Regions from separate parts of the Streptomyces sp. NPDC001781 genome, predicted to be linked through region 2. Evidence: riboswitches for the same ligand, from Rfam matches in the RefSeq annotation. Region 2 holds a riboswitch; each other region holds the start of a gene.

Region 1 (7,508 bases), on a different contig from region 2:
GCCCGCTCCAGCGGCACGGTCTCGGCGGCCAGGTCCAGCGCCGCCGCGATGTCGGCCCTCATGGCGGCGACCTGCTCGTGCGCCGGCGGGTCGGTGACCTCGCCGTCGTGCACCAGGTGCCGCTCGGTCAGCCGTACGCAGCCGATGTCCACCGACCGCGCGGCGCCCACGTGGCCGTCGCCCACGACGAACTCGGTGGAGCCGCCGCCGATGTCCACCACGAGATACGGCTTCTCCAGATGGTCGCCGCCGGACAGCTCCCTGGTCGCGCCCGTGAAGGAGAACTCGGCCTCCTGGTCGCCGGTGATGACCTCCGGCTCCACGCCGAGGATGTCCACCACCCCGCGCACGAACTCGTCCCGGTTCTCCGCGTCGCGTGAGGCGGAGGTGGCGACGAACCGTACCCTGCTCGCGCCGAGTCCGCGGATGACCTCGGCGTACTCCCGGCACGCGGCGAAGGTGCGCTCGAGTGCCTCGGGGGCGAGGCGGCCGGTGCGGTCGACGCCCTGGCCGAGCCGGACGATCGTCATCCGGCGGTCCAGCTCGGTCAGTTCACCGGTCTCCGGGTCGGCGTCGGCGACCAGCAGGCGGATGGAGTTGGTGCCGCAGTCCACGGCGGCCACACGGGTCATCGCTGCTCCTGTGTGCCGGAGGCGGCCTCCGCGGCGCAGGCGCCGGGTACCACGCAGGGGCCCTTCGCCCACCACTCGGGCAGCATGGCGACGGCCTCGTCGCCCAGCGGGTTCACGCCCGGTCCGGCGGCCAGCGAGTGGGCGACCAGGACGTGCAGGCACTTCACCCGGTCGGGCATGCCGCCCGCGCTGGGGAAGCCCGCCAGCACCTCGATCTCGTCCCGGCGCCGGATGTAGTCCTCGTGCGCGGCCCGGTAGGCCGCGGCCAGCTCCGGGTCGGTCTGCAGCCGCTCGGTCATCTCCTTCATGACGCCGTTGGCCTCCAGCGTGCCGATGGCCGAGGCGGCACGGGGGCACGTCAGGTAGTACGTCGTCGGGAAGGGCGTGCCGTCGGGCAGCCGGGGCGCGGTCTCCACGACGTCCGGCTGGCCGCAGGGGCAGCGGTGGGCGATGGCCCGCAGGCCGCGCGGCGGGCGGCCGAGCTGGAGCTCGAAGGCGGCGATGTCCGCCTCGGTGGGCTCGGTGCGCGGGGTGTGGGGCGGGGGCGTTTCCATGACTGCTTCCGTAAGTGGCTTGTCGTCGGTCACCGGCGGGTGCCGGTCACTGGTCGGAGGCGTCGGACTTGTCGACGCCGTCCCAGACGTTGGCGTACCAGGGCCGGTGGGCGGCGCCGCGGTCGGTGCGGGACTGCTGGGCCGCGCCCGGATCGATCACGACGTATCCGGTCTCACCGGGCATCACATAGTGCAGCCTGCGCCGGATCTGCTGTTCGGCGTAGGCGTCGTCCTGCCAGCGGGCCTTGACGTCCCTGAGCTGCTCGACGCGGGCCCGGGCCTGCTCCTGGCGGTGCTTCAGGTCCGCGATCTCGGCACGCTGGGAGACGTACTGCCGCATCGGGTAGGCGAGCGCCACGATCATCGAGCACAGCACCAGGGCCAGCAGGGCGGCGCGGCCGGTGAGGCGGGAACGGCGGGCCTGCCGCTTGGTCTGGGAGCGGTAGACGCGGGCCGCCGTCTGCTCACCGAGCAGCCGCAGCCTGGTCGTGGTGGAGAAACGGTCCCGGTCCCTCGCGGCCATCTGGCTCTCCGCCTCCACTGTGCCTGTGCGTCTTGTGCTGTGCGCGTGCCGCTGGGCTCACACGCGCGTACGTCCCCGGACACGGTACGGGACCGGGTCCGGGGACGTACGTACGACGGGGCGGGGCCGGCTCGCGCGGACCCGCCGGGGGTCAGCCCTTGAAGCGCGGGAAGGCGCTGCGGCCGGCGTAGACCGCGGCGTCGTCGAGGATCTCCTCGATGCGCAGGAGCTGGTTGTACTTGGCGACGCGCTCGGAGCGGGCCGGGGCACCGGTCTTGATCTGGCCGCAGTTGGTGGCGACGGCCAGGTCGGCGATGGTGACGTCCTCGGTCTCACCGGAGCGGTGGGACATCATGCACTTGTAGCCGTTGCGCTGGGCCATCTCGACGGCGTCCAGGGTCTCGGTCAGCGAGCCGATCTGGTTGACCTTGACCAGCAGGGCGTTGGCGACGCCCTCCTCGATGCCGCGGGCGAGACGCTCGGGGTTCGTGACGAACAGGTCGTCGCCGACGATCTGCACCTTGTCGCCGATGCGGTCGGTGAGGACCTTCCAGCCCGCCCAGTCGTCCTCGAACAGCGGGTCCTCGATGGAGACCAGCGGGTAGGCCGCCACCAGCTCCTCGTAGTACTCCGTCATCTCGGCGGCGGAGCGCTCCTTGCCCTCGAAGAGGTACTTGCCGTCCTTGTAGAACTCGGACGCGGCGACGTCGAGCGCGAGGGCGATCTGCTCGCCGGGGGCGTAGCCGGCCTCCTTGACGGCCTCGAGGATGAGGTCGAGGGCCTCACGGTTGGAGCCGAGGTTCGGCGCGAAGCCGCCCTCGTCGCCGAGGCCGGTGGCGAGGCCCTTGCGCTTCAGGACCTTCTTGAGCGTGTGGTAGACCTCGGCGCCCCAGCGGACGGCCTCGGAGAAGGACTCCGCGCCGATCGGGGCGATCATGAACTCCTGGATGTCCACGTTGGAGTCGGCGTGCGAGCCGCCGTTCAGGATGTTCATCATCGGCACCGGGAGCAGGTGCGCGTTGGGCCCGCCCAGGTAGCGGAAGAGCGGCAGGTCGCTGGCCTCGGACGCGGCGTGGGCGACGGCGAGGGAGACGCCGAGGATGGCGTTGGCGCCGAGCGAGCCCTTGTTGTCGGTGGCGTCCAGGTCGAACATGGCCTGGTCGATCAGGCGCTGCTCGGTGGCGTCGTAGCCGACCAGCTCGGGGCCGATCTGCTCGATGACGGCGAGGACGGCCTTCTCGACACCCTTGCCCTGGTAGCGGTTCGGGTCACCGTCACGCAGCTCGATGGCCTCGAAGGCACCGGTGGAGGCGCCGGACGGGACGGCGGCACGACCCGTGCTGCCGTCGTCGAGGCCGACCTCGACCTCGACCGTGGGGTTGCCTCGGGAGTCCAGGATTTCCCGGGCTACGACGACGTCGATGGACGGCACGAGCATCTCCTTCATGGATGTGACGCGATGAGTGCGGGGCGTGCGCCGGATGGCATGCCTTGCGTCTAGAGCCTAACCGTCCAAGGGGCGCCGGCCGTCGACCGACCGCCTCGTGGACGGGGTGGGACAGGGAGACGGTACCCATTGTTCCCGTCCGGAACAAAGGGTTCTGGGCAAACCTTCCGGACGGCCGGGCAGCCGCGCCGGACCGGCATGGAACGCGCACCGCCCCGGCACGCGGGGGGAACGCGCACCGGGGCGGGGGGGGTCCGTCGACGGGACCGGAAGCCCGGGGCCGGCCTCAGCAGGATGGCCGTCCGCCGAGCGGGTCGCGGTTACTTCAGGTGCAGCATCTGGCCGGGGAAGATGAAGTCGGCCTTCTCGACGATGTCCTTGTTCAGGTCGTACAGCTTCTTCCAGCCGCCCTCGACCTTGTGCTCGGCGGCGATGGAGCTGAGCGTGTCGCCCTTGACGACCTTGTACTCGCCGTCGCCCTTCTTGACCTTGCCACCGGTCGGCGTGGTGACGGTCCTGCTCACGTCCGGACGCTCGGTGGACCGGGAGGCGGCCTGGCCGCCGGCGGCGCGGTCGGAGGTGCCGGCCGCGGCCTTGTCCTCCGTCTTGGCGTCCGTGGAGGGAGCCGGGGCGGCGGAACCGCTGTACGTCGCGCCGGACAGGCCCGTGCCGCAGACCGGCCAGGCGCCCTTGCCCTGGGCGGAGAGCACCTTCTCGGCGACGGCGATCTGCTGCCCCTTGCCCGCCTTGTCGGCGGTGGCGGCGTACTGCGTGCCGCCGTACGCGGCCCAGGTGGAGGCGGAGAACTGGAGTCCGCCGTAGTACCCGTTGCCGGTGTTGATGGACCAGTTGCCGCCCGACTCGCACTGGGCGACGGCGTCCCACTCGGAACCGGTGGCGGCGGAGGCGCTGCCCGACGCCATCACCGGGCCCGCGACGGCGGCACCGGCGACACCGGCGAGCGCGAGGACACGGACGGTCTTGGACGGGCGACGGTGCTTGCCCTTGCTGGAGAACAGCATGGATCGATCCCCTCACCGACGCCTGCGAGGTGAGCTGTCGGGTTCGGGCCGGTTGAGTTGCCCGGCCACCCCTCCCCGGTACTTCTGGAAGGCGTGGCTCCACCCCAAGCCCGTTCCGGTGTCAGCCACCGGTCCGGGCACCTACCTTGGGTCCCCCGCTCCTGCCTACGGCGCTTGACGCGACGACTGTCCCCGACGACCGCTGGCAGGATTCGGCGTTGCGGCCACGGGGGCTCGTGGTGACGAGCGGTCCCGACCGTAGACATGCCGCGCGGCGAAATTCAAAGACGATCAGGTCTTCTGAGAGTCATCCCACACTTTCGCCAAATAGGACATATAACAGTATAGCGGGGCGTCAAATGCCGCTATTCGGAGTCCTGTTCGCCCGGCACTTCCAGGGCCTGACCCGGGTCGACATGGTTCGGGTCCGCACCGACGGCCTGCTTGTTCGCGGAGTAGAGGGCTTGCCAGCCGCCGTCCACGTCAAGGGAGTCGGCGATGGAGCCGAGGGTGTCGCCGTCACGGACGGTGTAGGTGCCCGCGGAGGCGGCGACATGGCGACCGGTTCCGGCCGTGTGCTGACCTTCCGTCGCGTTCTCGTCGGCGCTGCCGCCGCGGTGACGGCCGCCGCCGAGGTCGCCGGTGTCGACGAGGCTCCAGGAGCCGCCGTCCTCCCACGACTCGTCGTCCTCGGCCGCGGGGGCAGTGGAGGGCGAACCGACCCCCTTGTCCCCGTGGCCGGCGGCCGGGGGTGCGGACGCGTCGGAGCGGGCGGCACCGGCATCCTTCCCGGCGTCGCCCGAGGCACCCTTCTCGCTCGCGTTCGGGGACGGCTTGCCGGTGCCCTTGGCGGAGGAGTCGGACGAGTGGGACGAGGGGGAGGAGTCGCCCGGTCGGGACGAGTCGGAACCATCGGACGAAGCGCCCGCTCCAGGGGTCTCGCTCGACTTGCCGGCGCCCCCGTCCGGACCGCCCTGGCTGGCGGAGGGGGACTCGCTCACACCCGTGTCGACGTCCACCGAGCCGGAGTTCGAGGTCAGTCCGGCGAGCAGGGCGCAGGTGGCCCAGTGGGTGGTGCCCTGGTCGGCGAGGATCTTCTCGGCCACCGAGATCTGCTGCGAACGGCTGGCCTGGTCGGCGCTGGCCGCGTACTGCGTGCCGCCGTACTTGTCCCAGTCGTCCTGGGATATCTGGAGGCCGCCGTAATAACCGTTGCCGGTGTCGGCGCTCCAGGAGCCACCGCTCTCGCACTCGGCGACCTTGTCCCAGGTGGTGCCGTCGGCCGCGTCGGCGCTCGCCGCCCCGAGGAGCGGGATGGCGATGGCTGACGTGGTGACGCCGGCCGCGACGAGGAGCGCCGGAGCCTGGCGGGGGCGACGGTGCCTACCGTTCCCGGAGAGCATGCGGTTGCCTTTCGTGCGACAGCGGTACGGCGTGGCGAGTGGTGCTCGGCGCCATGCTGATGGGTGAACGTAGCGTCAGACGAACACTTGTCACAAGTTCATGCCGCAGAGATCACGTGAAGATCACTTAGTTGAACATCCGTCACAGGTGGTTTCACGACGGGGACCGACCGGTGTGAACTCCACCGGCAGGGTGCGCAGTCCACGCATGATCAGCCCGCCGCGCCAGCGGAGGTCGGCCGGATCGGCCGCGAGGGCGAGGTCCGGCAGCCGGGTGAGCAGGGTGGCGAGCGCGGTCTGTCCCTCCAGCCTGGCGAGCGGGGCGCCCAGGCAGTAGTGGATGCCGTGTCCGTACCCCAGGTGCTGGTTGTCGCGGCGGCCGAGGTCCAGCAGGTCGGGGTCGGTGAAGCGCTCCGGGTCGCGGTCCGCCGCCGCGAGGACCACCAGCACCGGGTCCCCGGCGGCGATGTCCTGGCCGCCGATGGCGAGCGGCTCGGTGGCGTAACGCCAGGTCGCCAGCTCCACCGGCCCGTCGTAGCGGAGGAGTTCCTCCACCCCGGTCTGGAGCAGGCCCGTCTCCCCGGCGGCCAGCGAGAGCTGGAGGCGGCGGCGCTCGTCGGGGTGGGTGAGCAGCGCGTAGGTGCCGTTGCCGATCAGGTTGACGGTGGTCTCGAAGCCCGCGAACAGCAGGATGAAGGCCATGGCGGCGGCCTCGTTCTCGGTGAGGTGCTCGCCGTGGTCGGAGGCCCGGATGAGCGCCGAGATGAGATCCTCGCCGGGCGCCGGCTCGGCGGGGAGTGCCTGGCGCTTGCGGTGGATGAGGTCCGCGAGATAGCCCCGCATCCTCTTCACCGAACGCGCCACCCCGCCCCTGGGCCCGCCGCCGTGCCGGATCATCATCCCCGCCCAGTCCCGGAAGTCGTCCTGGTCCTCGCGCGGGACGCCGAGCAGGTCGCAGATGGCGTAGATGGGCAGCGGGAAGGCGAACTCGTGGATGAGGTCTGCCGAGCCCCGCTCGGCGAACCGGTCGATGAGGTCGTCCGTCAGCTCCTGCACCCGGCCCTCGAACTCGGCCACCCGGCGCGGGGTGAACGCCTTGCTGACCAGCCGGCGCAGCCGGGTGTGGTCCGGCGGATCGATGTTCAGCAGGTGGGTCATCAGGTCGGCCTTGCGCTCACCGGGGATACCGGTCTTCCCCTTGGCCTGCGCGGTCTCGGCGTGGTGCGCCGGGTTCTTGCTGAGCCGCTGGTCGGCCAGGGCCTGCTTGGCATCGGCGTACCGGGTGACCAGCCACGCGTCCACCCCGCTGGGCAGCTTGGTCCAGTGCACGGGAGCGTGCTCCCTCAGCCAGGCGTAGGCGGGATAGGGGTCGGCGGCGAACTCCCAGGTGAAGAGGTCCGGGGCCGGGGCCTGGGAGGGAGCTCCGGAGGTGGGGTCGTCGGGGGTGGGCTGGTGCGGCTGGGTCACTCCCCGACGGTATCCGGCGGGCCGGGGTGGAGGCGGGTCGGCTCCTTTCCCTCGGGTCTGCGGGAGGGGGGCTCTGTGCTGGTGGGGAGCCCGCGCCGGTGCGGGCCGGGCCGGCGGGGTTACTCGGTGCCGGTGTCCGGGGCGGGTACGCCCTCCGCGGTGCGTATCGCGTCCCGGTAGGTGCGGGCAGCCGCTCTCAGGGCGGCTTCCGGGTCGACGCCCGCCTGTTCGGCGCGGGCGGCCAGGTCCAGCAGTTCGTATCCGATGCCGTCGCCCTGGGGCAGGGGCACGTCCAGGCCGGCGGTGCGGACGCGGGAGGCCAGCTTGGCGGCGAGGGCGAGGCCGGGCTGGCCGAGGGGGACGCCCTCGGTGACGGAGCTGCGCTGCTTCTCCTCGGCCTTGGTGCGCAGCCAGTGCGCCTTGACGTCCTCGGGGGTCTCGGCATCCTCGTCACCGAAGA
Region 2 (7,508 bases):
AGATGCACCGCTCACTCTCCAGGCCGGCCTTCCTGGACGCGGTCCGCCGCCTGGTGCCCGGTGTGGAGGCACGCGATCTGGTCCGCGCCCCGGCCGGCGTCCGCGCCCAGGCGGTCACCCGCGACGGGACGCTGGTCGACGACTTCCTCATCCGCGAGGGCGCCCGCGCGGTACACGTCCTGAACGCCCCGTCCCCGGCGGCCACGGCGTCCCTCCCGATCGGCCGGGAGGTGAGCCGGCGGACGCTCACGATGCTGCGGGCGCTGTGAGCGGACCACCGGGTCCGCCTGCCGTGACCGACCACACCCGCGCCGACGCCGCGGGTCCTGTCCTCGGAGCGCCTAAAATCGGAGTCACTGTGTCTGACTCCGTGAACACCCCCGAAGCCATCCGCCCCGCCGAGGCCGGGCCCTCCGCGCGGACCTCGCGGAGCAAGGGCGAGCCCCGGTTTCCCGACGGCCCGCAGCCCGATCCCGCCGGATCGCACTTCGAGCGGCGCATCCGCAGCTTCCAGCCCCGGCGCAGCAGGGTCACCACCGGACAGGCCGACGCGCTGACCCGGCTGTGGCCGCAGTGGGGGCTGGACATCGACGGGCAGCGGGTCATCGACCTCGCGGAACTGTTCGGCAACTCCCGTCCCGTCGTGCTGGAGATCGGCTTCGGCATGGGCGAGGCCACCGCGCAGATGGCGGCGGCCGCCCCGGACACCAACGTCCTCGCCGTCGACGTGCACACCCCCGGCCAGGGCAATCTGCTGAACCTCGCCGAGCAGGGCGGCCTGACCAACGTCCGGGTCGGCAACGGCGACGCGATCATCCTGCTGCGGGAGATGCTCACCCCCGACTCCCTCGACGGGCTCCGCGTCTACTTCCCCGACCCCTGGCCCAAGAAGCGCCACCACAAGCGGCGGCTGATCCAGCCCGAGTTCCTCACCCTGGCCGCCAGCCGGCTGGCGCCCGGCGCGACCGTGCACTGCGCGACGGACTGGGAGCCGTACGCCGAGCAGATGCTGGAGGTGCTCGACGCGCACCCCGGCTTCGAGAACACCCGCGCCGAGGGCGGCTACGCCCCGCGTCCCGCGTTCCGCCCGCTGACCCGCTTCGAGGGCCAGGGCCTCGACAAGGGCCACGTGGTGAACGACCTCCTCTTCCGCCGCGTACCGCACACGAACCCGTAGCCCGGCGGGCCGTGAAGCCCCGGGCCGTACGGCCCGGTCGGCGTTAGGGTCGATGCCGTGGCCATCAGTTCTCAGCCGTACCCGCCCCACCCCGACGGTCCCCGGCCGGCCTGGTGGCGGCGGGAGTGGGTGCGGCACGGGGCGCTGGCCGGGCTGCTGGCGCTGTCCGGTCTGGTGATCCTGGCGCTGGTGCGGCGGCAGACCGGTACGGAGGGGTTCCTCGTCGGGCTGGGTCTGGCCGTGGTGCCTGTGCCCTGGCTGACAGCCGCGTTCCGCTGGCTGGACCGGGTACGGCCCGGCCCCTGGCGGAATCTGCTGTTCGCCTTCGCGTGGGGGGCCTGCGCGGCGGCGCTGATCGCCATCGTCGCCAACAGCTTCGCCACCCACTGGATCGCCACCGCGACCGCCGACCCGTCAGGCGCGGACACGCTCGGCGCGACGGTGGTCGCCCCGGTGGTGGAGGAGTCCGCGAAGGCCGCCGCCGTGCTGCTCGTGTTCGTCTTCCGCAGACGCGACTTCACGGGGCCGGTCGGGGGCGCGGCGATAGCCGGGGTGACCGCGACCGGGTTCGCGTTCACCGAGAACATCCTGTACCTGGGCAACGCCTTCGGCACCGACCAGTCCATCGGCACCACGGGCATCGTCTCGGTGACCGCCGCGACGTTCTTCGTGCGCGGGGTGATGTCGCCGTTCGCCCATCCCCTGTTCACCGTGTTCACCGGCATCGGCTTCGGTCTGGCCGCGCTGCCCCGCGGGCGCCGGCTGCGCTGGCTCTTCCCGGTGGGCGGTCTCCTGCTGGCCATGAGCATGCACGCCCTGTGGAACGGCTCGGCCGCCTTCGGCCAGTTCGGCTTCCTCGTCGTCTACGGCGGCTTCATGGCCCCCGCGTTCGGCCTGCTGGCCTGGCTGCTGATCCGCTCCCGGCAGCGCGAACTCCGCGTGGCCCGCGAGGAACTCCCCGTCTACGTCTACGCCGGCTGGCTCGCCCCCGCCGAGCCCTTCGCCCTCGGTTCGCTGCGCGCCCGGCGCCTGGCCCGCGACCACGCCCGCCGCTTCCTGGGTGGGCGCCCGGCCGCCCGCGCGGTGGTCCGCTACGAGACCGCCGCCACGGAACTGGCCCTGCTGCGCCACCGCGCCCGCGCGGGCCGCGTGGGCCCCGACTTCGCCGCCCGGGAGCACGAACTCCTCACGGCCCTCTGGCGAACCCGGTCCCTCTCCCGCCCGGCCCTGGAGTACGCGGCCCACCTGACGGCGCCGCCCCCCGCTCCCGTCACCTACTGGCAGCGCTACGGCCACCCGGCACCCCCGTACGCGGGCTACAACCCGTACCGCACCTAGGGTCCTTCGTGCGCCCTGGGGGGCGACGGCGGTGCCTCAGGGACGCGGGGCCGGCACGGCATCGCAGGGGGCGGCGACCAGCCCGTACCCGCGAGGCCGGGGCCGCTCATCTCAGGCGGACGCCTCCGTCAGCGACTCCAGCTCCGCGGCCGTCAGCCGAAGCTCAGCCACGTCCAGGAGCGCCGGGAGCTGGTCCACGGTGCGGGCCGAGGCGATGGGCGCGGCGACCGTCGGCTGGGCGGCGAGCCAGGCCAGCGCGACCGTGGCCACCGCGGTGTCATGGGCCGAGGCGACCTCGTCCAGCGCTGCCAGCACCCGCTGCCCCCGCTCGGAGCCGAGATGCCTGGCCGCGGAACCCGCCCGCGCGCTGTCCACCGCCGCCCCCGGCCGGTACTTACCGGTGAGGAAGCCCGACGCGAGCGCGAAGTACGGCACGGCCGAGAGCCCCTCGCGAGCGGCGACGTCCTGCAGCGGACCCTCGTACGTGTCCCGCGAGACGAGGTTGTGGTGCGGCTGGAGCGCGACGTACCGCGCCAGGCCCGAGCGCTCGGAGAACTCCAGCGACTCCTTCAGCCGCTCGGCGCTGATGTTGGACGCCCCGATGTACCGCACCTTCCCCGCCCGCACCAGCTCGTCCAGCGCACCGATGATCTCCTCGACGGGCACCTCGGGCTGGTCGAAGTGGGTGTAGTAGAGGTCGATGTGATCGGTACCGAGACGCCGCAGGGAAGCGTCGGCGGCGGCCTTGATGTTGGCGGCGCCGAGGCCCTGGAACTCGGGATGCTGGCTGACCTTGGTGGCGATGACGACCTGGTCGCGGACCCCCCTGGCCCGCACCCACTCACCGATGATCGTCTCGGACTCCCCGCCCTCGTTGCCCTCGGCCCAGGCCGAGTAGACGTCCGCGGTGTCGATGAAGTTGCCGCCCGCGCCGCGATAGGCGTCCAGGACGGCGAAGGACGTGTCCCGGTCGGCGGTCCAGCCGAAGACGTTGCCACCGAGGGCCAGCGGGAAGACCTCGAGGGAGGAGGAGCCGAGTTTGCGCGGAGAAGCGGTCATGCCTGCTCAACGACCACCCCGGTACCGTCCATTCCGGTTAGGGGCCGGGACCCGGTCACGCCACGCCAGGACCCCCGGGCCGCGTCCGCCTCAGGGGGTGAGCCCCTTGCTCCGCAGCCACGCGCCCGGGTCGGTACCGGTGGGCTGACCGCCGGGATGGACCTCGAGGTGCAGGTGCGGACCGGTGACGTTGCCGGTGGCGCCGACACGGCCGATGACCTCGCCGGTGGACACCTTCTGCCCGGCGCTCACGCTGATCGAGGACTGGTGGCAGAACCACAGCTCGGTGCCGTCGTCCAAGGTGAGGACCGTGCGGTAGCCGTACGACCCGGCCCAGCCGGCCTCGGTGATCGTGCCGCTGTGGATCGCCTTGATCAGCGTGCCGGTGGGCGCGGCGAAGTCGAGCCCGGTGTGGTACCCGGAGGACCACATCGAGCCGGCCTGCCCGAAGGTCGAGGTGATCGTGTACGAGGAGGTCGGCAGCGTGTACTGCTTGGCCAGCGTGGCGAGCCGGGCCGCTTCCGCCTTCTTCTCGGCGTCGGCCTCCGCCTTCTCCTTGGCCGCGGCGGCCTTCACGGAGGCTTCCTCGACCGCCTTGGCGGCGGCCTCCGCGGCCTGCTGGTCGGCCCTGGCGACGGCCGCCGCGGTGGCCCGGCTGTCGGCCTTGCTCTGCTGCCGCTCCGCCTGGGCCATGATCCGGTTGCGCAGCGCCTCGCCCGCGTCGGCGGTGGAGTCCTCGCCGGCGGCGGTGGCCGTGGCGGTGGCGACACCGGCCAGGGAGGCGGCGGGCGTCTGCGTGTGGTGGTGCCCGTCGATCAGGGAGTCCACGGAGGGCAGGTCGGGCATCGCGATGGACACGGGCGGCTTGCCGGTGTGGGCGCTCGCCATGCCACCCGCGCCGACGGCGGCGACGACACCGACACCGAGCACGGTGGAACTGCGGGCGAGTCCGCCGCCGCGCTGCTTGGCCACCCGGTGGCGGCCGCGTGCGGCGGCACCGAGGGAAACGGACTCCTCGGTGGGGTTCCACTCCTCCCACGCGCCGCCATCGGCACGGGGGGCGCCGTAGGCAAAGGGCTCACTCGCGTCCGGCGCGAACGGGACTTGTGGGGCAGGCCGGTTGGACGCCACGCGGGCGCACTCCTTTCCCTCCTCCGCCTACCGGGTTAGCTGACGGGTTCGGAGAAGGAAGGTCTCCTACGCGCGTAAACCCGGCGTGCACCAGGGGTGGTGCACGGCGGACAGGGCGCGATTCACCCCAAAGTGGTGGGTCCCCGGTTCCCTCGCGGGATTCGGCGTGTGCGCACGGCGCCGTCTCTGCTGACGGCTGTAACGACCGCGCTGCGTTATCGAACGTTAATAGACACGCGCACCGGATTCCAAGCCCGTTCGGCTTGATCGTTTCACCTTCTGACGGGGGGTGAAACGGCCAGGAACGGCACGAACAGGTCGAGTTGACCGCGCTTCAGGAGTCACAGGGGTTTCGCTGGTGACTCAAAAACACCAGCCGTCCCGGAAAGCACTCAGGGCCGGAATCCATTGAATGGATTCCGGCCCTGAGTTTTCAGTAGCGGGGACAGGATTTGAACCTGCGACCTCTGGGTTATGAGCCCAGCGAGCTACCGAGCTGCTCCACCCCGCGTCGTTGTGTCTCAAGCATACGTCATCCGCGGGGTCCGGCGCACACATGGGGCCGTGACGTGGGCCTCAGTGCGCAAGGTGGGCGTTCGGCCGCTGTGCGAGAGCGGCGTACCCGGGCACCGTCACCACCTCCACGCCCTCGGCGGCCAGCAGACCCGCACCGTCGGCCGCGGTGACGAAGGTGTCCGGCTCACGCCAGGCGGTGACCACTCTGCGTACCCCCGCGGCCAGGATCAGCCCGGCGCACGGGACGGGCCGGGAGGCTCGGTGGGCGCAGGGCTCCAGGCTGCTGTAGACGGTGGCGCCGGGCAGGCGCGGGTCGGCCGGGTCCAGCTTGGCGAGCGCGGCCTCCTCGGCGTGGACCACAGGGTCGCCGCCCTCGCGGGAGAAGCCGCGCGCCAGTTCGGTGCCGTCCGCCGCGACGACGACCGCGCCGACGCTGAAGGCCGTGTCCGAGGGCGGGCAGAGCGCCGCCAGCTCGCAGGCGGTGCGCAGCCAGTGCCGGTCGGCGGCGGTGTCCAGCGGGCCGGCGCCGGGGGCGGTGGGCTCGTAGCGCATCAGGACGACGTCCTCGATCCGGCGGGTGCCGGTCAGCCGCAGCCGGCCGCCCTGGTACGCGCCGGGGCCGAAGAGGCGGGGGGCTGCCGGGTCGCCGACGAGGAGCGGGGCGAGGACGAGCTGGAGTTCGTCGGCGAGGCCCTGCCGGAGGAGCTGGGTGTGCACGGTGCCGCCGCCCTCCACCATCAGCCGGCGTACCCCGCGCACGTCGTGCAGGTGCGTGAGCAGCGCACGCCAGTCGAGGGCCGTGCCGAGCGGGACCACGTCGGCGCTGTCCCCGAGGAGCCCCGCGGCCCGTTGCGCGCCCGCGTCGGTCGTGTAGAGGAGCTTCTCGCCGCCGGTGTGCCAGAAGCGGGCGGCCGGGTCCAGATCGCCGGACCCGGAGACGGTCACCTTCAGCGGGTACTCCGCCCGCCCCTCGGCCACCCGCGCGGCCCGGCGTGCGGGCGAGTTGACCAGGAGCCGGGGGTTGTCGGCGCGGATGGTCCCGGCGCCCACGAGGATCGCGTCCACCGAGGCCCGCACCTCGTCCACGCGGTCGAAGTCGGCGGGGCCGGAGAGCAGCAGCCGCTCGGGGCCGGTGTCGTCCAGGTACCCGTCGAGCGAGACGGCGGCGGACAGCAGGACATGGGGGTAGGGCATCGGCGCGCTCTTCCGGACTCTGGGCCGCGGACTCGGGGTTCCACGGGCGGGCACCCCCTTTGTACTCCGTACCGGTGTGTGCCCTGCCCGGGCGGGGATGAGTACGGCTACTCATCCCCGCCCGGCGGCGCGGCCCCACTGTGGGACCAGCGACCACAAGGAGACCTCGATGCCGCACGCCATCCGCCCGCGCCGCCTCTTCGTCCTCGCCACCGGCACCCGGCTCTCGGGGTTCGGATCCGCCGGCGCACGTCCCCGGCAGCGGGTGCGGGTACTGCTGGCATCAGCCGTGGACAACTGGCTCTCGCGCGGGTACCTCGCCGTGGTCGCGGCGGCGATCGGGTTCTTCCTCTGGGCCGTGTGTCTGTCACCCGACCCCGGTTTCGCCGGGATCTGGCCGCTCATGGCCACGGCTCCGCTCAGCATCGTCGCCATCACGGTGTCCGGGCCCCTGGGGAACGGCGCGCTGAGCCTGGCGGTCTTCGCCGCCGGTACCGCCCTGGCCGGTCTCTGCAACGCCGTGCTGCTCGGACGGCTCGCGCGTGCGCTGCGGCGCTGAGTCTCCCGGTCAGGTATGGACCACGGAAAAAATGTATAACCCAATTGATGGCATGACCTCATCAGGTACGGTCAGCCTCCGATCATGCCCTTCACCGAACCTCCTGGGGAGGGGGGATTCGTGAAGGCTCCATGGACCAGTCACTGCGGGGAAAGGCGTCCGAACCGGTATGAGGGCACGTTGGTGGGGGACGGGGGCGGCCGTCGCGGCGGCCGTGTGCGGGACGTTGGTCGTGCAGGGGGTGAGCGGCGGGGACCCCGGGCACGACGGGACGAGCGCCGTCGCCCCGGTACGGGACCGGGTACGGTCGGCCGCGCTGGACGCCCGGGGGGACGGCACCGGCGCGGTGCTCGCCCGCCGGGACGCCGAGCCGTTCAGCATGCTCGGGGTGAGCTGGGAGAAACCCTCCGCCAGGCTGGCCGGGAAGGTGGAGGTGCGCTCGCGGGCCGTGGCGTCCGGGAAGTGGTCGCGCTGGCTGCTGCTGGACAGCGACCGGGGTGCGGGCGAGCAGCACGCCTCGCGCGGCGGCACCGA
Region 3 (7,508 bases), on a different contig from region 2:
GAGCCCGAACTCCAGCCGGACCACGCCGTCCTCGAAGCTGCGCTTCTGGGTGTAACCGGCGTCGGTGAACACCTTGATCATCTTGGTGTTGGCGGGCAGCACCTCGGCGGCGAAGCGCCGGATACCGCGCTCACGGGCGACGGCCGCGATGTGCTCCAGCAGCGCGGAGGCCACACCCCGGCCCTGGTGGGCGTCCTGCACCAGGAAGGCGACCTCGGCCTCGTCGGCCGGGGCCGAGGCGGCCATGCCGTCGGCGCCGATGCGGTCGTAGCGTACGGTGGCGATGAACTCGCCTCCGACGGTGGCGGCGAGCCCCACCCGGTCCACGAAGTCGTGATGCGTGAAGCGGTGCACGTCCTTGGCGGACAGGCGCGGGTACGGCGCGAAGAAGCGGTAGTACTTCGACTCGTCGGACACCTGCTCGTAGAAGCTGACGAGACGGTCGGCGTCGTCGGCGGTGATGGGCCGGATGCGCGCGGTACCGCCGTCGCGCAGCACCACGTCCGCCTCCCAGTGGGCGGGATAATCGTGCCGGTCCTGCCGGTCCGCCGGGGTCTGCATGGGCCCAGGGTACGGCTCGCACGGGCGTACGGCGCGAGGCGGTGCGCGGGACACGGAAGCCGGAGCGAGGCCGCGGCCCGACGGCCGGTACGGAGAGGTTCCGGAACGGTGAAGTGCCGCTCCGGACACGGTTCCCCGTGTGGGAAACTGGTCTAGACAACCTGAGACTGAAGGGCAGCATCACATGGCTGAGCGCCGCGTCAACGTCGGCTGGGCCGAGGGCCTCCACGCCCGCCCCGCTTCCATCTTCGTCCGAGCCGCCACGGCCACAGGCGTCCCGGTCACGATCGCCAAGTCCGGCGGCATCCCGGTCAACGCGGGCTCGATGCTGGCCGTCCTGGGCCTGGGCGCCCAGGGTGGCGAGGAGATCGTCCTGGCCTCCGACGCCGACGACGCGGAGGCCGCGCTGGACCGGCTGGCCAAGCTGGTCGCCGAGGGTCTGGACGAGCTGCCCGAGACGGTCTGACCCCGTTCTCGGCGAAAAGCCGCGTCGCCCCCTTCAGCGGGCGGCGCGGCTTTTCGCTTTCACGGGCGCGGCGTACAGGGGGGAGCACCGAACGGGGTGCCGTCAAAAATTGCCGGCACCCCGGAACAAGGCAGCACAATTACCCGGCACGCGAATATCCCCCTTGTATACAGCGCCCGTGTTAATTCCGGAGTTCCGCTGTGTTTACAGCATGTTGCGCGCGCCGGGCCCGGCTGGCGGCGGGGGTGCGCAACCGGTGGGCCGGGGTCGCGCGCTCGGTGTGCAGCGCCATGACCGCCCGCGCGCGTTCGCCGTCACCGCGTGCCACGGCGTCCACGATCGCGCCGTGCTCCGCCCAGGTCTCCGGCGGGCCGGCCGGGCTCTCCTCGACGTACATCCACGCGATCTTGTGGCGGAGCAGGGTGAGCGCCGAGGTCAGCGCGTGGCTGCCGCACGCCTGGGCGAGCGTCTCGTGGAACCAGCCGTCCAGCGCGCGCAGGTCGCCGCTGCCGCCGAGCCTCGCCCGCTCCCTGCCCAGTCCGACCAGGCCACGCAGCACCTTCAGATGGGCCTCGGTGCGTCGCTGGGCGGCCCGCGCGGCACCGAGGGGCTCCAGCAGCAGGCGCATCTCCAGCAGGTCGGCGGCCTCCTGTTCGGAGGGCTCGGCCACACAGGCGCCCGCGTGGCGCCGGGTGACCACGAAGCCCTCGGCCTCCAGCGTGCGCAGCGCCTCGCGGACGGGGACGCGGGAGACGCCGTAGCGGCGGGCGAGCACCTCCTCGGTGAGCCGGCCGCCGCGCTCGTGGGTTCCGGCGACGATGTCGTCCCGGATCGCCGTGCACACCGAGTGCGCCGGAATACGCATGACCCACCTCCGCCTCAATGCCCGTGAAACGCCGACCACAGCGCCTTTCCCGTGACTCTATGGCAATGCGCGAGGATTTCCGACGGCGTACCGAAATCCATGGCTGGTTTTTGGACAGCGTCCGCGGGAAAGTTCAGCGAAAAGCCCCGGCCGGGTTGGGCCGGGGCTTTCACGGGACCGGGGGTCAGACGTTCACGCCGTGCTTGCGGAGGTAGGCGACGGGGTCGATGTCGGACCCGTAGTCGGGGCCGGTGCGGGCCTCGAAGTGCAGATGCGGGCCGGTGACGTTGCCGGTGGCGCCGGAGAGGGCGATCTGCTGGCCCGGGATGACGCGCTGGCCGACGGTGACGCCGATGGACGACAGGTGGCCGTACTGGGTGTACATGCCGTCGGCCATCCTGATCACGATCTCGTTGCCGTAGGCGCCGCCCCAGCCGGTGGAGACCACGGTGCCCGCCCCGGCCGCGTGGACCGTGGTGCCGCTGGCGGCGTGGAAGTCGATGCCGGTGTGCGAACCGGACGACCACAGGGAGCTGGAGGACTGGTAGGCGGTGGAGACGTAGGAGCCGGTGATCGGCATGACGAAGGAGTTGAGACGCTCGCGCTCGGCCTTGCGGGCGGCGCGCTCCTTGGCCTCGCGGGCCCGCTCGGCGGCGGCGCGCTCGGCGGCCTCCTCGGCGGCCCTGCGCTCGGCGGTCGCCTTCTGGGCGGTGGCCTGCGCGGCGATCTCGTCGGCGAGGGTGTCGCTGACGGCGATGACGGGGGTGAGGCCGGTGTTCTCGACGGAGTTGTCCGCGGCGATCGCCGGGGAGGCCGCGAGGGTGCCGACGACACCGGTGGTGAGGGCCGCCACACCGGCCGCAGTCGCGGTGGTGCGCTTGACCCGGCCGGGCTTGCGGTGCTTCCCGGTGGCGCACATGAACGCCATGAGCAGGCTGTTCCTTTCCTTCCCTCTCGCCTACCGGGTTAGCTGACGGGTTCGGAGCAGGAAGGTCTCCTACGGCCGCCCTCGCTCGCGCGCGGGCGCCCGATTCACCCCAGGGACTGCGGTGGGTCCCCGGCTCCCCCTGCGGGGGACTCGGCGATGGCTGTCCGGTGCCGCGGGCGCGGCGCACTGCCTGACGAACAGCCCGGAAGAAGCTAAAGGGGACGGGAGCGGATCTTCAAACGGGTCCGGACTTTTGTAGCGCATCCCACACTCCAGAGGGGTAACCTCCGCCCCAATCCGGACATTTGACGACCGGCGTTCGATACGACTTCCGAACACGGATGTGGGCCCCGACGGCTCATGCGCCGTCAGGGCCCACACGCGCCCACCTGGTCCGTTACTCGGCGGACACGACCTTCACCTCACCGATGCCGAGCGCCTCGACGGGCTCCTTGATCCGGGCGGCGTCGCCGACCAGGACCGTGACCAGCCGGTCGGCCGGGAAGGCGTTCACCACGGCGGCGGTGGCCTCCACGGTGCCGGTGGCGGCGAGCGTGCGGTACAGCTCCGCCTGGAAGTCGTCCGGCAGGTGCTGCTCGACCTGGTCGGCGAGGGTGCCGGCGACGGCCGCGGCCGTCTCGTACTTCAGCGGGGCCACGCCGACGAGGTTCTGCACGGCCACGTCCCGCTCGGCGTCGGTCAGGCCCTCGGCGGCCAGCGTGTGCAGCACGGTCCACAGGTCCGCCAGCGCGGGACCGGTGTTCGGCGTGTCCACGGAGCCGCTGATGGCGAGCATCGAGGCGCCGGTGCCGTCCGGGGCGGAGCGCAGCACCTGGCCGAAGGCGCGCACGCCGTAGGTGTAGCCCTTCTCCTCGCGCAGGACGCGGTCCAGGCGGGAGGTGAGCGTGCCGCCGAGGCAGTACGTGCCGAGCACCTGGGCGGGCCACACCCGGTCGTGCCGGTCGGAGCCGATCCGGCCGATGAGGAGCTGGGTCTGCACGGCGCCGGGCCGGTCCACGACGACCACGCGGCCGGTGTCGTCGGCGGTCACCGGCGGCACCGGGCGGGCCTGGCCGGGGGTGCCGGTCCAGGCTCCCAGGGTCTCGGCGAGCAGCGCGTCGAGGTCGATGCCGTCCAGGTCGCCGACGACCACCGCGGTGGCGGTGGCGGGGCGGACATGGCGGTCGTAGAAGGCACGGACGGCGCCCGCGTCGATCTTCGCGACGGTCTGCTCGGTGCCCTGGCGCGGCCGGGACATGCGCGCGGAGGCCGGGAACAGCTCCTTGGACAGCTCCTTCGCGGCGCGGCGGGCCGGGCTGGCCAGCTCGTGCGGGATCTCGTCCAGGCGGTTGCGGACCAGCCGCTCGATCTCGCTCTCCGCGAAGGCCGGGGCGCGCAGGGCGTCGGCCAGCAGGGTGAGGCCCTTCTCCAGACGGGAGGCGGGCACCTCCAGGCTGAGCCGGACGCCGGGGTGGTCGGCGTGCGCGTCCAGCGTGGCGCCGGCCCGCTCCAGTTCCGCGGCGAACTCCTCTGCGGAGTCCTTGTCAGTGCCCTCGGAGAAGGCGCGCGCCATGATCGTGGCGACACCGTCGAGACCGGCCGGCTCGGCGTCCAGGGGGGCGTCGAGCAGCACCTCGACGGCGACGACCTGCTGGCCGGGGCGGTGGCAGCGCAGCACGGTCAGACCGTTGTCCAGCGTGGAGCGCTCGGGCGCCGGGAACGCCCAGGGCCTGGCCTCGCCGGCCTGCGGCTGGGGGTGGAACTCCATGGGGGCGAGCTCGGTCACTTGGCCGTCTCCTCGTCGTCGTTGCCGGCCTCTACGGTGGCCTCGTGCTCCGGGTCGTCGGGCAGGCCGGTGTCCTCGACCGCCTCCGGGGACTTCGGCTCGTAGACGAGCACGGCGCGGTTGTCCGGGCGGAGGCGGGCCGCCGCGACCTCGCGGACCTCCTCGGGGGTGATGTCGAGAACGCGCCGGACGGCGGACAGGGCGAGCTGCGGGTCGCCGAACAGGACGGCGTACCGGCACAGTTCGTCGGCGCGGCCCGCGACGGTGCCGAGCCGGTCCAGCCACTCGCGCTCCAGCTGGGCCTGGGCGCGCTCCATCTCCTCCGGGGTGGGGCCCTGCTGCGCGAAGCGGGCCAGCTCCTCGTCGATGGCGGCCTCGATGACCGGGACCTCGACGTCGCCGGAGGTCTTCACGTCCAGCCAGCCCAGCGAGGGCGCGCCGGCCAGCCGGAGCAGACCGAAACCGGCGGCGACGGCCGTACGGTCGCGGCGCACCAGGCGGTTGTAGAGACGGGAGGACTCGCCGCCGCCGAGGACGGTGAGGGCGAGGTCGGCCGCGTCGGACGCGCGCGTGCCGTCCTCCGGGAGCCGGTAGGCGGCCATCAGCGCGCGTGCCGGGACCTCCTCCACGACGACCTCGCGCAGCTCGTCCCCGATGACCTCGGGCAGCGAGCCGTCGCGCGGGGCGGGCTTGCCGTCGTGGCCGGGGATGGAGCCGAAGTACTTCTCGATCCAGGCCAGCGTCTGCTCGGGGTCGATGTCGCCGACCACGGAGAGCACCGCGTTGTTGGGCGCGTAGTAGGTGCGGAAGAACGCCCGGGCGTCCTCCAGCGTGGCCGCGTCCAGGTCGGCCATGGAGCCGATCGGGGTGTGGTGGTAGGGGTGGCCCTCGGGGTAGACCATGGCGGTCAGCTTCTCGAGGGCGGTGCCGTAGGGGACGTTGTCGTAGCGCTGGCGGCGCTCGTTCTTGACGACGTCGCGCTGGTTCTCCATCGACTCGTCGTCCAGCGCGGCCAGCAGGGAGCCCATCCGGTCGGCCTCGAGCCACAGGGCGAGTTCGAGCTGGTGGGCGGGCATCGTCTCGAAGTAGTTGGTGCGTTCGAAGCTGGTGGTGCCGTTGAGCGAGCCGCCTGCGCCCTGGACCAGCTCGAAGTGGCCGTTGCCCTTGACCTGGCCCGAGCCCTGGAACATGAGGTGCTCGAAGAGGTGCGCGAGGCCGGTGCGGCCGGCGACCTCGTGGCGGGAGCCGACGTCGTACCAGAGGCAGACCGCCGCGACCGGGGTCAGGTGGTCCTCGGAGAGCACCACGCGCAGACCGTTGGCCAGGCGGTGCTCGGTCGCTGTCAGGCCCCCGGAGCCTGCCTGGGCTGTGGTCGTGTGACCCATGGGCATGTACGTCCCTTCGCAAGCGGTGGCGGTCGAGAGAAACCGCGGTTTTCCTGCCGTTCCTGCCACTGTATGCAAAGCGTGGGAGGCCCCGGCGGAGTTCCCGCCCGACGTACGCCCACAGCGGATCGACTAGCCTGCGTCAGGCGTGCTCATGGCGAGCGTGCTCCCGGCCGGCGTACGGCGGTGGAGCGCCGGGCCGCCGAGCACCGGGGGCGGACCCGCGCGGACCGGGTCGCGGCCCGTGTTGTCAGTGCCCAGGTCCACAATGGTCCGCGTCCGATCCGTCCCACGCCTTCAGCAAGGAGCCGGCAGCGATGGCCCGCCGCAGCACCAAGACCCCGCCGCCCGACGACTCGTACGAGGAGAAGATCCTCGACATCGACGTCGTGGACGAGATGCGCGGCTCCTACCTCGAATACGCGTACTCGGTCATCTACTCGCGTGCCCTGCCGGACGCCCGTGACGGTCTGAAGCCGGTTCACCGGCGCATCGTCTACCAGATGAACGAGATGGGCCTGCGCCCCGAGCGCGCCTATGTGAAGTGCGCCCGCGTGGTCGGCGAGGTCATGGGCAAGCTGCACCCGCACGGCGACTCGTCGATCTACGACGCGCTGGTGCGCATGGCGCAGCCCTTCTCGATGCGCGTCCCGCTGGTCGACGGACACGGCAACTTCGGCTCCCTGGGCAACGACGACCCGCCGGCCGCCATGCGGTACACCGAGTGCCGGATGGCCGCCGCGGCGAGCCTGATGACGGAGTCCATCGACGAGGACACGGTCGACTTCGCCCCGAACTACGACGGCCAGGAGCAGGAGCCGGTCGCGCTCCCCGCCGCCTTCCCGAACCTGCTGGTCAACGGCTCCTCCGGCATCGCGGTCGGCATGGCGACGAACATGCCGCCGCACAACCTGCGCGAGGTCGTCGCGGCCGCCCGCCACCTGATCAAGCACCCGAACGCGGACCTGGACGCCCTGATGCGTCACGTCCCCGGCCCCGACCTGCCCACCGGCGGCCGGATCGTCGGCCTCGACGGCATCCGGGACGCGTACGCCGGCGGCCGCGGCTCCTTCAAGATGCGTGCCACGGTCGCGATCGAGGCGGTGACCGCTCGCCGCAAGGGCCTGGTCGTCACCGAACTGCCCTTCGCGGTCGGCCCGGAGAAGGTCATCGCGAAGATCAAGGACCTGGTCAACGCGAAGAAGGTCCAGGGCATCGCGGACGTCAAGGACCTGACCGACCGCGAGCACGGCCTGCGTCTGGTCATCGAGATCAAGAACGGCTTCGTGCCGGAGGCGATCCTGGAGCAGCTCTACAAGCTGACCCCCATGGAGGAGTCCTTCGGCATCAACAACGTGGCGCTGGTGGACGGCCAGCCGCTCACGCTGGGCCTCAAGGAGCTGCTGGAGGTCTACCTCGACCACCGCTTCGAGGTCGTGCGCCGGCGCAGCGAGTTCCGCCGCACCAAGCGGCGTGACCGGCTGCACCTGGTCGAGGGCCTGCTGACCGCGCTCGTC

The links. Region 2 has a riboswitch for cyclic di-AMP ahead of ACWCV3_RS23815 (M23 family metallopeptidase). Riboswitches for the same ligand answer to the same signal wherever they lie in the genome.
Region 1: linked by a shared signal. The riboswitch ahead of ACWCV3_RS17060 (transglycosylase family protein) and the one ahead of ACWCV3_RS23815 (M23 family metallopeptidase) in region 2 are both predicted to bind cyclic di-AMP.
Region 3: linked by a shared signal. The riboswitch ahead of ACWCV3_RS24485 (M23 family metallopeptidase) and the one ahead of ACWCV3_RS23815 (M23 family metallopeptidase) in region 2 are both predicted to bind cyclic di-AMP.

What each region holds. Positions count from the first base shown of each region.
Region 1 covers NZ_JBSFFI010000016.1:78,766-86,273, forward strand. The annotation lists gene ACWCV3_RS17040 (Ppx/GppA phosphatase family protein) at 1-632, opposite strand, end outside; gene ACWCV3_RS17045 (DUF501 domain-containing protein) at 629-1,186, opposite strand; gene ACWCV3_RS17050 (FtsB family cell division protein) at 1,233-1,709, opposite strand; gene eno (phosphopyruvate hydratase) at 1,861-3,147, opposite strand; gene ACWCV3_RS17060 (transglycosylase family protein) at 3,477-4,178, opposite strand; cyclic di-AMP (ydaO/yuaA leader) riboswitch at 4,183-4,361, opposite strand; gene ACWCV3_RS17065 (transglycosylase family protein) at 4,544-5,581, opposite strand; gene ACWCV3_RS17070 (cytochrome P450 family protein) at 5,705-7,048, opposite strand; gene ACWCV3_RS17075 (nucleoside triphosphate pyrophosphohydrolase) at 7,168-7,508, opposite strand, start outside.
Region 2 covers NZ_JBSFFI010000030.1:14,248-21,755, forward strand. The annotation lists gene lhgO (L-2-hydroxyglutarate oxidase) at 1-269, shown strand, start outside; gene trmB (tRNA (guanosine(46)-N7)-methyltransferase TrmB) at 359-1,177, shown strand; gene ACWCV3_RS23805 (PrsW family intramembrane metalloprotease) at 1,235-2,515, shown strand; gene ACWCV3_RS23810 (aldo/keto reductase) at 2,627-3,574, opposite strand; gene ACWCV3_RS23815 (M23 family metallopeptidase) at 3,665-4,705, opposite strand; cyclic di-AMP (ydaO/yuaA leader) riboswitch at 4,715-4,882, opposite strand; tRNA gene ACWCV3_RS23820 (tRNA-Met) at 5,143-5,216, opposite strand; gene ACWCV3_RS23825 (dihydrofolate reductase family protein) at 5,282-6,415, opposite strand; gene ACWCV3_RS23830 (SCO4225 family membrane protein) at 6,585-6,974, shown strand; gene ACWCV3_RS23835 (N-acetylmuramoyl-L-alanine amidase) at 7,144-7,508, shown strand, end outside.
Region 3 covers NZ_JBSFFI010000032.1:10,050-17,557, forward strand. The annotation lists gene ACWCV3_RS24470 (bifunctional acetate--CoA ligase family protein/GNAT family N-acetyltransferase) at 1-561, opposite strand, end outside; gene ACWCV3_RS24475 (HPr family phosphocarrier protein) at 746-1,027, shown strand; gene ACWCV3_RS24480 (GntR family transcriptional regulator) at 1,209-1,892, opposite strand; gene ACWCV3_RS24485 (M23 family metallopeptidase) at 2,077-2,820, opposite strand; cyclic di-AMP (ydaO/yuaA leader) riboswitch at 2,833-2,986, opposite strand; gene ACWCV3_RS24490 (M16 family metallopeptidase) at 3,218-4,606, opposite strand; gene ACWCV3_RS24495 (M16 family metallopeptidase) at 4,603-5,997, opposite strand; gene ACWCV3_RS24500 (DNA gyrase/topoisomerase IV subunit A) at 6,309-7,508, shown strand, end outside.